2 regions of the Fictibacillus sp. b24 genome follow, and region 2 is predicted to be linked to the other one. Evidence: riboswitches for the same ligand, from Rfam matches in the RefSeq annotation. Region 2 holds a riboswitch; the other holds the start of a gene.

Region 1 (3,504 bases), 2.3 Mb from region 2:
ACTCTGCGTTCACCCAATCCGGAAACATTGGGTCTTTTTCAATTATTGGTCCAAGTGAATGCAATGGTGCTTTCTGAATGTTGTCCACAAAGAACACAGCATGCGGATTTCCCATTGATACTGCAGTCATATTTAAAGAGGTTCCATTAAAAGATACAGCCTCATTTATTACTTGATCAAGATTGTTAAAGCCATTCAATGGAATTTGTCGGGGTTGTAGGATCGGCTTCCCCATATTAACGGTAACGAACGATACTTTATTGTTGTGATCTGGTGTTACTTTTGCAGTTACTAATCCGCCAAGAGTTTCAATCTGAAATTCTGTTTCTTTCACTAGTGCGTGTTCGTACGCATATTTAGCTACGCAGCGAAGTCCATTGCCACAGTTCTTAGCTTCCGATCCATCGTTGTTAAAAATCCGCATCTTAACGGGTGCCAAATCACTTGGACAGATTAAGATCATACCGTCTGACCCAATTCCAGTGTAGGGATTTGAAACAGCTACTGCTAGTTGAGGCATGTCAGCTTCAGCGATTGTTTCTTCAAACATATTGACGTAAATATAATTATTGCCTAGTCCATGCATCTTCGTGAATTTCAAAGTATCCATAATCTATAACCCTGCTCCTTAAGATTGCCCTCTTAATTTTTCATCTGTATAAAAATAATCGTCATCCGCATTTAGAATAGTTATCTTGCCATGACAGCACGGCATGATTAAAATCTGTTTAATCGCTTCTTTTGCAAGATTCATCTGATCCTCTTTAAAAGAAGTTAACACATTATCTTGTTTACAGAACGGACACTCCGAAATATAGATATCATTCATCATTCTTTCATACGGCCATGTATATTCAAAGGTTAATTTCATGTGAGTTCATCCTCTATTTGGAAGGTATGGTTGTAGCATATTCGTTCACAACTTACATTTTTTAAAGTATAATAGGTGATGTAACAAAATACAATAGCGATCCATCTTCGGGGCAGGGTGAAATTCCCGACCGGCGGTAATTGAAGATTCCCTCTTCATCAGCCCGTGAGCGATTTGGAAATGCCGAAACAACTGTTTTGGCTAAAGACTTCGATGTCACCATTTTGCTGATCTGGTGTAACTCCAGAGCCGACAGTATAGTCTGGATGGGAGAAGATGTTGGTACAGCGGTTCATTTAAATGAGCCTTTGTTTAAGTGCGCATTTTACCATTTATGTAAATGCTTCTTCTACATGCTGTTTATCAGACAACCTCCCTTAGTCCGTTCTTTTTGACTAAGGTTTTTTTGTATGAAACAGGCTGTGCTGCATTCGAAATCATGAGATGGCGCAACACAAAAGAGGAGAGATTTCAATGCAAAAGGGAAAAATCAAACAAATGGTAGCGGTATCGATGCTCAGTACGATTGCATATGTACTGATGATGCTCGACTTTCCGTTTCCAGGGCTGCCTCCATTTCTAAAAATTGATTTTAGTGAGGTGCCTGCACTGCTAGCTGCCATCATATTCGGACCAGCAGCAGGAATAATGGTTGAAGCAATTAAAAATGTACTTCATTACGGAATTGTTGGAAGTTTTACAGGTGTACCCGTTGGTCAATTAGCAAACTTTGTCGCCGGGATCCTTTTCATTCTTCCAGTATCCTACCTATTCCGCAAAAAGCATACGGTTAAACGTCTTTCAACTGGCTTAATTCTAGGAACAGTTTTGATGACTTTTATGATGGGATTACTGAACTATCTGATCATCTTGCCAGCATATACATGGTTCCTAGGTGCTGACCCTATGTCTAGCCAAATGATGATGGATCTTATTCTAAAAGGGATTACACCATTTAACTTAATAAAAGGAACGATTATTACTTTGCTGTTCTTAGCACTATATAATCGAATGCAGCCATGGGTAATGAAACAGATTGCTCAGCAGGCTTAAATAGATGAAATAAACCGCAGCGGGAGATTCCCGTTGCGGTTTTTTTAGTGTTCGTTCGAGCTTCAGAAATACGAAATTGAGTCGATTCGCGGAAATATCATGAAATCTCGCGGGATTATGGGTTAAACTCGCGGGATAACTTTTAATTCTCGCGGGATTATTTCTGATTCTCGCGGGATTATCACTACACGACTAATTCGATTGCTCTAATCACCAGACAAAAAGGCAATACAGTCTCACTTTTGCGCATTTTTTAGTAAACACGCAACAAAAAGATGCCCAAGCCTGCGCTTGAGCATCTTATCAAAACCATTATTAAAGAATAAACATACCTGCGATCGCACCGCTTAGTAAGTTAGCAATTGTAGCTGCGATAACAGCACGCATTCCAAGTCTTGCGATGTCTGGACGACGGCTTGGCGCCATAGCTCCAAGACCACCTAAAAGGATTGCGATCGAAGAAAGGTTCGCGAAACCACAAAGTGCGAAACTTACAACCGCTACCGTTTTTGGCATTAAGTCAGGAATTTGAGGTGCAAATGAAGAATAAGCAACAAACTCATTCAATACAATTTTTTGACCGATAAAAGTACCGGCTTTAACTGCTTCTTCCCAAGGTACACCAATTACGAATGCAATTGGAGCAAATAGATAGCCCAAGATTTGCTGAAGTGTGATCTCATAGCCAAACCAGCCACCGATACCGCCAAGGATACCGTTAACTAGTGCGATAAGTGCGATGAAAGCAAGTAGCATTGCCCCTACGTTTAGTGCAATTTGAAGTCCATCTCCAGCACCTTTTGCTGCAGCGTCGATTACGTTTACTGTATCTTTGTCACGCTCTAATTTGATCTCACCCATTGTTTCAGGCTCTTCTGTTTCAGGAACAATGATTTTCGCAATCGCAAGTCCTGCAGGAGCACACATAAAGCTAGCTGCGATCAAGTACTCTAAAGGTACACCTAATAGGTAGTAACCAATTAGTACAGAACCTGCTACCGATGCAAGTCCACCGACCATTACTGCGAAAAGCTCTGATTGTGTTAAACGATTCATATATGGACGAATTACAAGAGGTGCTTCAGTTTGACCTAAGAAAATGTTTGCTGTAGCACTCATAGATTCAGCTTTACTTGTTTTTAATAGCTTGGATAGAGCTCCACCCAAAATTCTTACAACCCATTGCATGATACCTAGATAGTAAAGAACTGAGATTAAAGAAGAAAAGAAAATGATTACTGTTAAAACTTGAAATGCAAAAATAAATCCTTTTCCTTCTGCTGGAATCATACTTCCAAACAAGAAAGTAATTCCTTCGTTCGCATAAGCAACAACGTTAGAAACTTTTTCAGAAACACCTTGCAAAGCTTTCTTACCTGCATCCCATTTTAATACGATTAATGCGAAGGCAACTTGAATCGCAAGAGCGCCTAGTACTGTTCGCCAGTTAATCGCTTTCTTATTTTGAGAAAGCAAGAATGCGATTACAAGAAGAACCAGCATACCGCCTAATCCCCATAAAATTTGCATAATTACACCCCTTTTGTAATTTAGAAGAAAACGCTTTCTTTTTTTACACG
Region 2 (3,504 bases):
AAAATACAGCAACAACACAACAAAAAAAGACTTTTTTAACTTCTGTTCAGCTTATCGTTATTTTTTATTTATTGTCTGTTTTAGTAGCGACCATTTTACTAAGTTTGCCGGTCGGACATAACAAGGGAGTAGAACTCAAGTTTATTGATGCTTTATTTACCGCAGTAAGCGCTGTAAGTGTTACGGGTTTAACCTCTGTTAATATTTCTGAAACGTTCAATCAAGTAGGTGTTATTCTCCTGGCCATTGTCGTACAGATCGGTGGTATAGGTGTTATGACACTTGGTACTGCAATATGGCTATTGATAGGTAAGCGAATTGGGATGAGAGAACGCCAATTGATTATGACAGACCAAAACCAATCCACGCTTGCAGGGCTTGTACAGCTGATGAAGCAAATCTTAACACTCATAATAGGGATTGAGATTGTAGGAACGGTATTATTCTTTATCCTGTTTCAACCCTATTACGATACAGAAGTAGAAGTGTTGTATCACGCATTCTTCGCATCTGTTACAGCAACGACGAATGCTGGATTCGATATTACGGGAAGCTCGCTGATCCCGTTCCGCAACGATTATCTTGTTCAAATCGTTACGATGTGCTTGATTACAGCAGGTGCCATTGGATTTCCTGTTTTAGTAGAAATCAATAACTTTATCAAAGAAAGAAAGTATTTAGAGCGCTATACGTTTACCCTCTTCACGAAGGTTACTACGACTACCTTTGCATTATTGGTTGTTACTGGCGCAATCGGAATTTATGTTTTGGAGATGAATGCTTTTTTTGAGGGTAAATCTTGGCATGAAACGTTGTTTTATTCTTTATTCCAGTCCGTTACAACACGAAGCGGCGGTTTATCCACCATGGATGTCTCTGAATTCACAGTACCTACACTTCTTTTCTTAGGCGTAATGATGTTTATTGGAGCATCACCAAGCTCGGTGGGTGGAGGAATCCGCACAACGACATTTGCGGTAGCACTTTTGGCGATTCTCTTTTACGCTAAAGGTAGGAACACAATTAAGATCTTTAAGCGTGAAATTTATCCGGAAGATATACAAAAGTCGTTTATTGTTATTATCGTGGCTATGGTGCTTTGTACGACTTCTACAATTATCCTAGCAATTACAGATCCGATGCCGATTGAGTATCTCTTTTTTGAAGTGTGCTCTGCATTCGGAACAACAGGGCTCTCAACTGGAATTACTGGTGATTTGAGCTCGATCGGAAAAGTTATTCTTATGCTGTTGATGTTTATAGGAAGAATTGGCGTACTGTCATTCCTCTTTATCATCCGAGGGAAAGTAGTGACAGAACACATTCATTATCCGAAAGAAAAATTAATTATTGGCCAATAAAAGCAATCATGTTTGAATTCAGTCTATTGTTTACTTATAATGAACATAAGTAAATAGTGTCCTTCGGGGTCGGGTGAAATTCCCAACCGGCGGTGATGAGGCTATAGCCTCTTAGTCCGTGACCCGGTTTTGCGATTCGTGAAAACGGTGGATTCGGTGCAATTCCGAAGCCGACAGTATAGTCTGGATGGGAGAAGGAACGTGAACGCTTTTAATTGCCTGTATTTTAAAAAAGGTAGATTAAAGGTTTATTTCGTTATACTTTTAACACAAACCCCGGAAGCAATCTGTTTCCGGGGTTATTTGTATATACGCAATTAAGACTCCCGCTTTTCATATTTACGACGAAGTATTTTCTAAAAAACTCTTTTCTGAAGGCCGTTTTCTAAAGGGTTGTTGCTTTTAAATCTTTTTGTTCTTTGCTTCATTGACAAGTTGATTGGAGTGGAAGGTGCGAGACTCCTGCGGGACAGGCGGGCAGGTGAGACACTTAAAAGTGAAACGTAACGAATGTGGCTCACCGCCTGCCCCGCGGAAAGCGAGCACCTGGAACGGAAATCAAGTACTACCAAAAACAACAATGGGAGGGAAAGTTCTTTGTTTACAGGCATCATTGAGGAAAAAGGAACGATTAAGGCAATTTCAAAAGGCGATGAAACAATCATACTTACTATTTCCGCAGAAGAGGTGTTGAAAGACGTGCACCTTGGAGACAGTATTGCGGTAAACGGCGTATGTCTAACCGTTACTTCTTTCGGCAAAAATCAGTTTACAGTAGATGTGATGCCAGAAACGTTCAAATCTTCAACTTTGAAACTTTTAAACAATCGGGACAAAGTAAATTTGGAACGTGCTATGGCAGCAGGAGGAAGGTTTGGCGGACACTTTGTTTCTGGGCATGTTGATGGTACAGGAGACATTGTAGAGAAGCGACCCGAGAAAAATGCGATCTATTACAAGATTGCTCTGCCAGATCACATGATGCGCTACTTTATGCTAAAGGGATCTGTTTGTGTAGATGGAACAAGCCTTACTGTATTTGACGTTACTCAAAATACAATTACGGTCTCGTTGATTCCACATACTGCAGATCATACGATATTAGGTGCAAAAGGAGCAGGTGACGTTGTGAATATTGAATGTGATATGCTCGCAAAATACGTTTACAGAATGTTGGCTCCTGAAAAAGAAGAACAAAAACAAAAGTCGAAACTGTCTCTTGATTTCTTACAAGAGCACGGATTTTAGGAGGAGAGTTCATGTTTCACTCCATAGAAGAAGCAGTTGCAGATTTAAGAGAAGGAAAAATTGTTATCGTTGTGGATGATGAAGATCGTGAAAACGAAGGAGATTTTGTTGCGTTAGCTGAAGGAATTACACCTGAAGCTATCAATTTTATGGTGACTCACGGACGTGGTCTCGTTTGTACACCGATCTCTGAGGAAATCGCGATGAAGCTGGATCTTTCACCGATGGTAGCAGCCAATACTGATTCGCACGGCACCGCTTTTACGATTAGCGTCGATCACAAATCAACAACAACCGGGATTTCTGCTCAAGAACGAGCAGCTACTGTTCGGGAGCTTGTAAATAGTGATTCTGTGCCATCTGATTTTAAGCGTCCTGGCCATATCTTTCCGTTGATCGGAAAAAAAGGTGGCGTGTTGAGAAGAGCGGGGCATACAGAAGCCGCAATTGACCTAGCGAAAATGGCTGGCAGTCAATCTGCTGGTGTAATCTGCGAAATTATGAAAGAGGATGGAACGATGGCTCGTGTTCCTGAACTCGTTGAACTAGCAAAACAGCACAACATGAAGTTGATTACGATCAAAGATCTGATCACGTACCGAAACAAAACAGAACAGATGGTGAAGCGTGAAGTCGAAATCAATCTTCCAACAGAGTTTGGTGATTTTAAAGCGATTGGCTTCTCAAATGTGCTGGATGAGAAAGAACATGTTGCCCTTGTAAAAGGGGAAATCAATAACGAAGAACCTGTGTTAGTTCGTGTTCACTCTGAATGCTTGACCGGTGACGTGTTTGGATCAGCGCGCTGTGATTGCGGTCCGCAGCTTCATGCGGCTCTATCTCAGATTGAAAAAGAAGGCTCTGGCGTTTTATTGTACATGAGACAAGAAGGACG

What was found. Region 2 has a riboswitch for FMN ahead of QUF49_RS17550 (hypothetical protein). Riboswitches for the same ligand answer to the same signal wherever they lie in the genome.
Region 1: another riboswitch for FMN. It lies ahead of QUF49_RS05125 (ECF transporter S component); the one in region 2 lies ahead of QUF49_RS17550 (hypothetical protein).

The regions. Positions count from the first base shown of each region.
Region 1 covers NZ_JAUCES010000005.1:1,021,758-1,025,261, reverse strand. The annotation lists gene dapF (diaminopimelate epimerase) at 1-610, opposite strand, end outside; gene QUF49_RS05130 (hypothetical protein) at 629-871, opposite strand; FMN riboswitch at 971-1,153, shown strand; gene QUF49_RS05125 (ECF transporter S component) at 1,346-1,924, shown strand; gene QUF49_RS05120 (NupC/NupG family nucleoside CNT transporter) at 2,240-3,454, opposite strand.
Region 2 covers NZ_JAUCES010000005.1:3,353,376-3,356,879, reverse strand. The annotation lists gene QUF49_RS17555 (TrkH family potassium uptake protein) at 1-1,361, shown strand, start outside; FMN riboswitch at 1,417-1,564, shown strand; gene QUF49_RS17550 (hypothetical protein) at 1,813-2,055, shown strand; gene ribE (riboflavin synthase) at 1,959-2,609, shown strand; gene QUF49_RS17540 (bifunctional 3,4-dihydroxy-2-butanone-4-phosphate synthase/GTP cyclohydrolase II) at 2,621-3,504, shown strand, end outside.